One region of the Nesterenkonia populi genome, then DNA from elsewhere that is predicted to be linked to it. Evidence: riboswitches for the same ligand, from Rfam matches in the RefSeq annotation. Region 1 holds a riboswitch; the other holds the start of a gene.
What was found. Region 1 has a riboswitch for S-adenosylmethionine ahead of FWJ47_RS00505 (PLP-dependent transferase). Riboswitches for the same ligand answer to the same signal wherever they lie in the genome.

Region 1 (5,299 bases):
TGGCCCCACTGTATGAAACGTGTGTTTCAGCAATGCAACGTCGTCGACGATGCTGCCGGAGTCAGTCGGTGATGGCCTCGTCGAGGCGCAGCAGCGCGATCTCGGCCAGCTGCTCGCGGCGGACGCGGTTCTCTGCCTCGGGGCTGCTGGCCAGGCGCTCGCGCAGCTGGTCCATCATCTCCTCAGGGGTGCGCCCTTTGGCGCGGATGAGGAAGATTCTGTCGAAACGCTGCTCATACTCCTGGTTGGCCTCGATCCAGGCGAGCCTGGCCTCCTCATCCTCGCTGAGGCCGCCCTGCTCGCGGCGGGAGGCGGCGGCCTCAGCGTCGTCGCCGGAGACCTTCTCGCCGATGCGGGGATGATGGGCCAGGGCGGCGTCGACCTCCTGGTCGGTCCAGCCCTCGGCGAGCTCGGCGGCGGTTTCCCGCAGATCGGCGACGGAGGCGTAGGGGCGGCGGGCGAGGATTCCAGCCCGCCAGGAAGGGATGGGCGCGCAGGTGCTCAGCAGCTCCCCGGCCTGCTCGACCGGCTCATCATTGAATGCCCCGAGTCTCACTGCTCCCCCTTTTCTGTCGAATCCCGCCGGGGGACAGCCCCGGGCTCCACCTTTCGTCAGCGGCCTTCGCCGCTGCCGCAGAGGACTGCGCTCAGCCCTGCTTGTCCTCAGCGGAGTCTGCGGTCTCGGGGGTGGTCTTCTTCCTTGGAACCACCGGGACTGCCCCGGTGGCCATGCCGCCCATAGCAACAGGGGCGGAGGCCGTGCTGCCGTTGGACTTGGAGCTCTTCTCAGTCATGCGACACACTTTACTCCACTGCGGCGCGGGTCACACCCCGGCTTCCGCAGGACGAAATGACTCAGAGGGCCAGTGCCTCACGCATCTCGTCCCCCAGCTGATCAGCACTGGTGAGGAACCCATCGTGGCCGATCGGCGAGGAGATCACATGCGCCTTCTCCGCGCCCGGGAGCAGCTCGGCGAGCTCGTGGGACTCATGCGGGTAGTAGAGGCGGTCGGAGTCCACTGCGACGACGAACGCCCGCGCCTGCACCTCAGCCAGCGCCTTCTGCGGCCCCCCGCGGCCGCGGCCGACGTCGTGGCTCATCAGCGCCTCAGCCAGGGTCAGGTACGCATTGGGATCGAACCGGGCCGCGAGCTTCTGCCCGTGGTGGTCCATGTAGGACTCCACCTGGTAACGGCCGGTGCGGGCCAGGCTCCGGGCGGAGCCGAAGGGGTCCTCGGCACCCTGCCGGGCCCGGCCGAAGCGCTCCTGCAGCTCGGAGCCGGTCCGGTAGGTGATGTGGGCGATCCGGCGAGCCAGCCGCAGGCCGGCCTCGGGCCGGGGGCCGGCGTAGTAGTCGCCGCCGCGGAAGTTCGGGTCGTTGCGGATGGCCAGCACCTGGGCCTGGCCGAAGGAGATCTGCTCAGCCGTCGACGCAGCTCCGCAGGCGAACACCCCGACGCCGCCCACCAGCTCAGGGAAGGTCGCCGCCCACTCCAGCGCCCGGGCACCGCCCATGGAGCCGCCGACTACGGCGTGCAGCCGGGGCACCCCGAGCTGCTCGAGCAGCCGACGCTCCAGGCGGACCGAGTCCCGGATGGTGACGAACGGGAACCGTGAGCCCCAGGGAACGCCGGCGCGGTCAGGCGATCCGGGGCCGGTGGAGCCATAGCAGCCGCCCGCCATCGCCGGGGCGATCACGAACCACCTGCCGGTGTCGATGGGGCGGCCAGGCCCGAGCAGGCCCTCCCACCAGCCGGTCTCCGGGTCCGCGCCGGTGGACGCCACGTGGGTGTCACCGGTGAGGGCGTGGGCGACGAGGATCGCGTTGTCCCCGGCCTCGTTGAGCTGCCCCCAGGTCTCGTAGGCCAGCGTCACCTGCGGCAGCTGTCCGCCGGTCTCGAACTCGAAGGCTCCCAGCTCGGCGGTGCGCAGGGCCCCGCCGGGACGGTGGCCGTAGTCGTTCGGCAGCGGGGCGGCGGGCCTGGCGGAGCCCTGGTGGGGCGCGCCGGCGGCAGGGGTCTGGGTCAGCACGGCTATACCCTAAGCCAGGGCCCCGGCGGGCGTCGCAGAAAGACCTGCGTGGGCCTCCAGGGCGGCGTCGAGGTCCGCAATCAGGTCATCGGCGTGCTCCAGGCCGATGAACAGCCGCACCATGCCCGGGCGGATGCCCGCGGCCTGCCGCTGCTCTTCGCTGAGCCGGGAATGCGTGGTGACCGCGGGCCGGCCGGCGAGCGCCCGGATGCCGCCGGTGCTGCTGCGCCGGGCGAAGACCCGCAGCGCACGCGTCAGCCCGTTCGCGGCGGCCAGCTGCTCCTCGACGCGGCGTCCGGCGCTGACCTCGAAGGACACCACCGCACCGGCCCCGGCGGGCAGGTAGTCCCGGGCCCGTTCGGCGCAGGGGCTGGCCTCCAGTCCGGAATAATAGGTCCGGTGCACGCCGGGGTGGGCCTGCAGGTGCTCCGCGACCCGCTGCGCGGTGCTGGTCTGCTGGCGGATCCGGGCGGCCAGGGATTCCAGCCCTCGGGTGACCTCCGCGGCGACGACGTCGGGCAGCCGGATCTGCTGCGGGTAGCCGTGGGGTGCCCGGGTGAGCTGCTCCCGGGGCGCGGGCTCCACGGTGCCGGCGTCGACGATGACGCCTCCGGCCTGGCCGCCGCGGCCTGCGAGCAGGTCGAGGCTGGTGTGGACGACCAGGTCAGCGCCCTGCTCGACCGGCCGGGCGAGGTAGGGGGAGGCCAGGGTGTTGTCGATGATCAGTGCGGCGTCGGCCTGCCGGGCGAGCTCGGCGACCTCGTTGAAGGCGAGCACGTCGCCGCGCGGGTCTGCGATGGTCTCGGCGAGCAGGGCGGCGGTGTCAGGGCCGAGGTGCGCGGCCCAGGAGGCAGCGTCGTCGGGGTCCTGGACCACCTCGGCCTGGACCCCGTACTGGGGCAGGGCCTCGGCGAACACCGCACGGTGACGGGCGTACAGGGATGGGGTGACGACGATGCTCGCCCCCGGCTCTGCCACGTGCAGCACCGCGAGGGCGAGGGCGTCGGGGCCGTCGGCGACGGCGCGTGCCTGCTGCCCGGACTCCAGGGCGGCGAGCGCCTGCTCAAGAGCGGCGGTGGGGGTGTCGGCGTGGTCGGCTGCCTGGAGCAGCCGGGTCTCAAACTCGGTCATGCAGGTTCCTCGTATGTTCTCAAGACCCGCACCTGCGAACAGCTCGGCCGGTGGGCCTGAGCTGCGCTGGGAAGGTCCGCGCTTGCCGGCCCCGGTCTGGAGTCGGCCAGGTCATCACCCGGGGCACCCCACCGCGAACTGGAGGGTTGCCGGCCAGCAAACCGGGGTTTGGCACTGGCACTCTTGACCTTGGGACAAGTCTGCCGGAAGTCAGCGCTCACATTCAAGTGCGACGTGCGGCGTCCAGGATGTGGGAGGCCGCGGCGTCAGCGTCGGCCAGGGTGCTGGCGGTGGTGCGCGGGCCTCCCCCGGCCTCCGCGGCGATGGCGGTGCCCCACTGGGCGGAGGAGAGCTGCAGGCCCAGCACATGGACGGGCTGCGCCTCGCCGCTGCGGCTGATCAGCCGGTGCGGACGTGGTGTGACGTCGAAGCCCTTGTGCTCGGCGCCGGCGAGGCTCGCCGGGCGGGCGAGCCCGCTGCGCAGCAGCCCCTGAATCAGCGGGGAGCCGGACTGGCCGACCCTGTTGGGCGGCATCATCGCCTCCACCAGGTGCTGTGCGGCGTGCTGGGCGCCGGCCACCTGCGGGGAGACTGCCGTGAACACGTCCTGTGCGGCGTCGATGGTGTAGACGGGGCTGGGCCCGAGGATCTCGACGACGCCGGCACGCACCAGCGCCGCCAGCTCCTCGGTCCGCTGGACCGGCGCGCCGGAGGCGAGTCCCTCCACCAGCGGCTCGAACCAGGCTTCCACCTGAGCAGCACGGCTGGTCGCGCTGATGCGCCCTTCCATCAGCAGGGCCTTGAGGACGAACCGGGCGGCATGGAGGGTCTTGACCGCCATCTTCTCCGGCGAGCCGCTGGCCGCCGCAGAGGAGGCGGCATCCTCCTCCAACCAGCTGAGCACGGCGGCCCGGTGCTCCTGCGCGCTGCCGAAGCCTGTGCCGGCGAAGGGCGCGGCGTAGGAACGGGGGTCGAAGCTGCCGTCACCGCCGAATGACCGATGGGTGGCCTGCACGTCGGCGAGGATGAGGGGCCAGAGCTGCTGCTCGAAGTCCAGCTGCCCGTGCTGCTGAGCGAGCTTCTCCGCGGCCTCGGGGGTGAAGCGGGTGAGCTCCGCGCCCTGCGGCACGAAGCCTGGGGCGTCTGTCTTGGCACGGTAAGGGGTGCCGCGGCGGGCGCCGGCCACCAGCCGAGGCTCCTGCCCGGAGGGGACGTAGCGCAGCCGCTGGCCCGGGGCGGCGCCGCGAACCTCCTGGAAGCTCCCGCCGCGGCCCACGGTGACGGCGATCATCAGGTCGAAGAAGTTCAGTCCCATGCCTCGGACCAGCACGTTCTCCCCGGCGGGCAGGGCGACGAGGTCCACATCAGTGGGGACAGCCGGCGGCTGGTAGTGGAGACCGTGCTGGGCGGCCTGCTCAGCGAGCGCCGCACGGGCGGGGTCGGTGCTGAGGTCCGCCTCCACGTGGCCGAGGCTGAGCACAGCGGCGTCAGCCCGCTCGACCTTCCCGGGGAGTCCGAGGGCGAGTCCGGGCCCGCAGGAGTCGCGGCCGCTGAGGCTCAGGACTGGGTCCTGCCTCTGCTCGACGACGACGCCGGCTTGGTCGAGGGCCTCAGCCACGCGCTGGTGCAGCCGGGTGAGGTACTGCCCGTACTCGGCGCGGGAGGGGAACCATGTGCCCTCTTGGTCGCGGGCGTCGTCGTGGTCTCCATGCTCCCGCCACCAGTCGAGGAAGCTGGCGGAGCAGGAGGACGCCGGGAGCTCCTCCTGGGTGGCGCCGACGGGCGACGCGGTGGGGAACGCTGCCGGGGTGTTCATCAGATAGAGCGACGACTGGCTCGGCTCCCAGACCTTCCCGGGCCCGTGCGGGGCGGGGTCCGCGATGAGCACTCGCAGCCCGCGGGCCGGGACCCCGTCGCGTTCGACACGGGCCAGCAGCCGCTCGAGGAAGGATATTCCGCGGGGGCCTGCGCCGACGACGGCGATCACGTACTCAGTCACGGCCCACAAGCCTACTGTTGCGCTCGAGGACTCCGCGGCGGGGCGTGCTTTGCTCAGCGGCGCGGTGGCCGCTACCCTGGATAGGCACGGATTCCGGGCGACCGGTGTCCGCTGTGAAGGAGGCGTGCCGGAGCGGCC
Region 2 (5,299 bases), 740 kb from region 1:
GGCCGCCCACTCCGGCTGGGACTCCACGTAGAAGGTGTGCACATCCGCGCCCACCGAACGGTTCAGCAGCGCCGCGGAGCCGGCGGTGGAGCCCACGTGCAGCTCGTCGGCGCGCAGCATCTCATTGGCCCGGTTGGAGCCGTGGGACTGGATCCAGGTGACGTCGGTGCCGAGCTCCTCGAGCTCCTCCTCCAGCCATCCGTGCTCCAGGATCACCAGGGAGAGCGGGTTGTAGGTGGCGAAGTCGATGTTCAGGGTGTCCAGCTCGCCGTCGGAGTCGTCGCCGCAGGCTGACAGCGCCAGCAGGGCGGCCGCGCCGAGGGCGGTGACGGACTGGGCGGAGCGGGAGAAGGAGGTGGGCATAGGTGGGCCTTTCGCGGTGTCAGCAGGTCATGGGGGCGGGCCTGCCCGGGGCAGGCCCAGAGAGCGTGAGGATGGGAGCCGTGCGGGACGGTCAGTGGGCGGCCACGCCGAGGCCGGCGTAGAGCTGGGACTTCAGGTCCGCCAGCTCAGCGGAGGTGCGATCACGGGGCCGGCTCCCCGGCACGGCCAGCAGACGCTTGGTGGTAGCGCCTTCCGCTGCGGTGGGGTCGCCGGCGCTGCGGTCGTCCCTGCCGAGCAGCAGGATTCGGTCTGCCAGCTGCAGGGACTCGTCGACGTCGTGGGTGACCAGCAGCACGGTGGTTCCGGTCTGGGCGTGGATGTCCAGCAGCAGGTCCTGCATCTTCAGGCGGGTCAGAGCGTCCAGCGCCCCGAAGGGCTCATCCAGCAGCAGCACCCCGGGGCGGCGGGCCAGGGCCCGGGCCAGGGAGGCCCGCTGGGCCATGCCCCCGGAGATCTCACGGGGCTTCAGGCGGGCCCGGTCGGCCAGGCCGACCAGCTCCAGCAGCTCATCCACCCGGGCCTCCCCCTCAGCCTTGGATAGGCCGCGGGGCAGGCCCATCTGGACGTTCTTCCGCACGGAGCGCCAGGGCAGCAGGCGGGGCTCCTGGAAGCCCACGGCGGTGCGGTCGTCATAGGGCCTCACCGGTTCCCCGGCGATGGTCAGCTCGCCGCTGAACCCGGTGTCCAGGCCGGCCAGCGCCCGCAGCAGGGTGGACTTGCCGCAGCCGGAGGTGCCCAGGATGGCGAGCACCTCGCCGGGGGCGATCTCGAGGCTGACGTCCCGCAGCACGGTGCGGCCGCCGAAGCTGCGGCCGACGCCGTCGAAGCGGACGTTCAGCGAGTAGCGGCCGGTCGCCTCGGCGACGGCGGACTGGGGGGCAGGGGCTGCCGCAGGCGCCTCGAGGGTGGCAGAAGAGGTCATGCGAGAATTCACTCCCATCGTTCCTGGCATTAGCACCGAGCCCGCAGATGAGTGCTCTGCAGTGGTTGCTGCGGCGTCATCGAGCCAGATCTCTCAGCCGCTCCGGATGGATACCCGCAAGACTGTACGCGAGAGCCCCTGGCGTGCACAAAGAGGGACAGTCACAAACGTAATATCTGCGGCCTCAGGCCCCCGGGGGCCGGCCTCCCCAGCGGCGCAGGGCGGCACGGACCGCCAGATGGTCCGAGGGGAAGGCGTTCTGCCGCTGGGAGGGGATGTGCCGAGCGGCGCCCCCGTACTCGGTGAAGCCCGGGTCAGCTGGTGCGTCGGCGTCGTCGGCCGCCCCGCCCAGATGATCAGCGCTCACCACCTCGAGCCCGCGCACGAACACGAAATCGATGCGGTCTCGCGGCTCCGTCTCCGGATCCTCGATCTGCGACCAGGTCAGCCCCGGAGCCTGGGCAGGGTCCGGGTGGGCCTCACGGAACGCGTCGGCGAAGCCGGCCTCCATGAACAGCCGCGGGGCCGGCCACCGGGCCGACGGGCGATGCTCGCCGTTCCAGTCCAAGGAGGACGGCACATTGAAGTCCCCGGCGATGACCACCGGCACCTCGCCGAGCTCCTCCAGCAGCTGATCGGTCTCGGAGAGGATCTGCTGCGCCTGTGCCGTGCGCTCCTGCTCACCCGGCTGGCCGAACACCTCCTCCGCAGCATGCGGCAGCTCATCCCCGCGATACGGGCCGTAGTCCGGGGAGGCCAGGTGCACCGACCAGGCCAGCACAGCCCCGGCGCGGGTCTGCACCAGCGCCGCAGTCGCATAGGGAGCAGTGTCCGTGGGCAGCAGCCGCATCGGGCTGGGGCTGAGCACCGCACAGTTGAAGTCCTGCTGGGCCGCAGTCATCCCTGCCCGGCGGGCCAGGCGCACCCCGGCGGTGCCGAAGCACTCCTGCAGCATCACAATGTCAGCGTCCTGATCCTCGAGCACCGCAGCCTGCTTGGCGGCCGCGTCGTCGATCTCACGGCCGCCGAACCACAGGTTCCAGGAGAACACCTGCAGGGTCCGCAGCTCACGAAGCTTGGCCGCGGCGGCCTCCTGCGGGCTGGTGAGCTGGTCGACGGGCTCGTCAGCCAGGGTGTCCTGAGGACGGCGGGTGGGCTGAGGGGTCTGAGGCAAGGGGACTCCGTAACGGTTGGGTGCGAGAGGCGCGCGACGGCTCTATCCGGCGGCCGCAGCGAGCTCCACGGCGGTCAGGGCGGTCAGGCGGTGGTGGCAGGGCAGAGACACATCCGGGTCCGCATTGACCCCCACCACCGTCAGGCCCGCGGCCATCGCTGCCGAGGCGCCCGCGGCGGAATCCTCAAAGGCCGCCGCCTCCTCGGGGGCGACGCCGAGACGGCGGCAGGCTTCACGGTACAGGTCCGGGGCCGGCTTGCCGGAGGCGACCTCATCCACTGTGCACACCGCCTGGGCGGTCTCCCACAGCCCGGAGGCGCGCAGCATCAGACGCACATCGGGGCGCAGGCCGTTGCTGGCCACCGCAGTCGGCACAGCGCTCGCCAAGCCGGTGAAGACCTCCACCGCACCAGGCATCGGCTCTGTGCCCTCCTGAAGGAGCTGGGAGTAGCGGCGGGTGAGCTCGGCGGCGACCGCAGCGGCATCGCCGCGCACCTGCGGGAGCGCGGCCAGACGCGTGGCTGTGTCATCCACCGACAGCCCGTGAAAATCAGCGGCGGCGGCACCCGCGACGCCGCGGTCGGCCAGCCAGGCGGAGATCATCTCCAGCCACACCGACTCGGAGTCCACCAGCAGCCCGTCACAGTCGAACACCGCCGCGGAGACGCCCAGCTCCACCGGGCCCTCCGCCGTGGACAGGCGCAGGGCTGCGCTGCGGGCCTCCGCGCTCATGCAGCGGCCCCGGCCGGCAGGCGCAGCGCCGGCTCCGAGATGACCTGTGGGCGCACCCGGGTGCCCGGCACCAGCCCGGCGGCCTCTGAGGCTGAGACCGAGCTCACCAGCTCCAGGTCCCCCTCCGGGGCGGCCGCCCGAATGATGGTGCGCTCGCCGGTGTACACCTGGGAGGCCACGGTGCAGTCCCCGTCCTCGGCGGGAACCAGCATCAGGTCCTCCGGCCGGACGAAAAGAGTGTCCAGGTTCTCGCCCGGCTGCCGGGCGGCCAGCTCACCGCCGGCGAACCCGCTCGGGGCGCCCAGCTCCGTCACCGTGCCCACGAACCGGGCCACAAACTCGCTGGCCGGACGCTGGTACACCTCATGGGGCGCGTCGATCTGCTCGATCACCCCGGAGTTCAGCACCGCGACCCGGTCCGCGATCGCCAGCGCCTCCTCCTGATCATGGGTGACGAACATGGTGGTGATCCCCAGCTGCTGCTGCAGCCGGCGGATCTCGTCACGGATCTGCACACGGACCGTGGCGTCCAGGGCGGAGAGCGGCTCGTCGAGCAGCAGGACCTCCGGCTGGGTGGCCAGGGCGCGGGCGAGCGCCACCCGCTGCTGCTGGCCGCCGGAGAGCTGGTGCGGGAACCGGGAGCCGAACTGCTCCAGCCCGCACATCTCCAGCATGTCCTGGGCGGTCCGGCGACGCTTCTCCTTGGCGACCTTCCGGACCCGCAGGCCGTACTCGACGTTCTCCTGCACGGTCATGTTCGGGAAGAGGCTGTAGGCCTGGAAGACCATGCCGATGCCGCGGCGGTTCGGCGCGATGCCGGTGAGGTCCCGACCGCCGACCAGCACCCGACCGGTGGTGGGATTCTCGAACCCGGCGAGGATCCGCAGGGCCGTGGTCTTCCCGCAGCCGGAGGGTCCCAGCACGGTCACGAACTCGCCGGCGGTCAGGGTCAGATCCATGTTCTGCAGGACTGTAGTGGGGCCGAAGGCCTTGGAGACCCCCTCGAGCACCACCTCGTTGGAGGGGGTCTCAGCGGGGCGGGAGCGTTCAGCGGCGGTAGTCATCAGGCAGCGGCTTTCTGGCTGGATTTCTGCAGGGCACGTTCGGCGCGGGCTGCACGGCCCGCGGGGGAGAACCGATCAGCGGACAGCGTTGCGACGAACAGCAGGGCCCAGGTGGTCAGGTTCAGGAGCACCGCAATGGCGATCGAGGCGCGAAAGTTGTTGGAGGACACGTCATAGAGCCACACCGGGACGGTCTGCTGGCCCAGGGTGGCTGCCAGGGAGAACTCCCCGAAGCACAGGGCGGTGGCGAAGAACACCGAGAACAGCATCGAGCCGCGGATGTTCGGGATCACCACCCGCCAGATCGTCCCCCAGGTGCTGGAGCCCAGCACCGCGGAGCCCTCCACCATCGCCTTCAGCGGGATGGTCCGCAGCCCGGCGTCGATGGATCGGAAGGTGAACGGCAGGCACAGCACCACATAGGTGCCCACCAGGATCAGGGGCAGGTCCGGGTTCTGCAGGAACTGGCTGATCTGGCTGGCCATGGATCCGCGGCCCTGCTGGGCGCCCCAGCGCAGAAGGGCGACGACGCCGGCGGCGATCGCGATGGGAGGGACCACCAGCGGCAGGGTGCACAGGATCTCCAGGACGGGGCGCAGCTTGGGCGCCCACAGGTGGACCGCCACCAGGGCCGGCACCAGCGTCGCCACCAGGACCACGATGGTCAGGCCGGTGATCAGGAAGGTGCGGGATGCTGCGGCGGCCAGGCTGGCGTCCTCGGTGATCACCGAGTATGCCCCGAGCGAGAAGCTTCCGCCGGGGAAGACGGCGTAGTAGATGCTGCACAGCACCGGGATGGTCACGTAGAGGGCGACGGCGAGCACCGGCACCCAGTTGGCGAATCTCAGCCGACCCATCGTGCGGTCCTCCTCTGCAGCCGGTTGAAGACGATCAGCACGACGACGGCGATGACCACCATCGTGATGCCCAGTGCCATGGCGATGGGCTGGCTGGCTGGGGACTGGCCCAGCAGCGAGGAGATGTTCAGCGGGATCAGCGGGAAGCCGCCGGCACCGATCAGCA

Region 2: linked by a shared signal. The riboswitch ahead of FWJ47_RS04055 (ABC transporter ATP-binding protein) and the one ahead of FWJ47_RS00505 (PLP-dependent transferase) in region 1 are both predicted to bind S-adenosylmethionine.

The regions. Positions count from the first base shown of each region.
Region 1 covers NZ_VOIL01000001.1:109,571-114,869, forward strand. Annotated here, with positions in the region: gene uraH (hydroxyisourate hydrolase) at 1-1, opposite strand, end outside; gene uraD (2-oxo-4-hydroxy-4-carboxy-5-ureidoimidazoline decarboxylase) at 62-556, opposite strand; gene FWJ47_RS11970 (hypothetical protein) at 648-794, opposite strand; gene metX (homoserine O-acetyltransferase MetX) at 856-1,968, opposite strand; gene FWJ47_RS00505 (PLP-dependent transferase) at 2,041-3,162, opposite strand; SAM riboswitch class IV at 3,236-3,351, opposite strand; gene FWJ47_RS00510 (FAD/NAD(P)-binding protein) at 3,386-5,161, opposite strand; tRNA gene FWJ47_RS00515 (tRNA-Ser) at 5,280-5,299, shown strand, end outside.
Region 2 covers NZ_VOIL01000001.1:853,627-858,925, forward strand. Annotated here, with positions in the region: gene FWJ47_RS04050 (aliphatic sulfonate ABC transporter substrate-binding protein) at 1-363, opposite strand, end outside; gene FWJ47_RS04055 (ABC transporter ATP-binding protein) at 455-1,306, opposite strand; SAM riboswitch class I at 1,318-1,419, opposite strand; gene FWJ47_RS04060 (endonuclease/exonuclease/phosphatase family protein) at 1,491-2,480, opposite strand; gene FWJ47_RS04065 (HAD family hydrolase) at 2,523-3,212, opposite strand; gene FWJ47_RS04070 (ABC transporter ATP-binding protein) at 3,209-4,276, opposite strand; gene FWJ47_RS04075 (ABC transporter permease) at 4,276-5,133, opposite strand; gene FWJ47_RS04080 (spermidine/putrescine ABC transporter permease) at 5,121-5,299, opposite strand, start outside.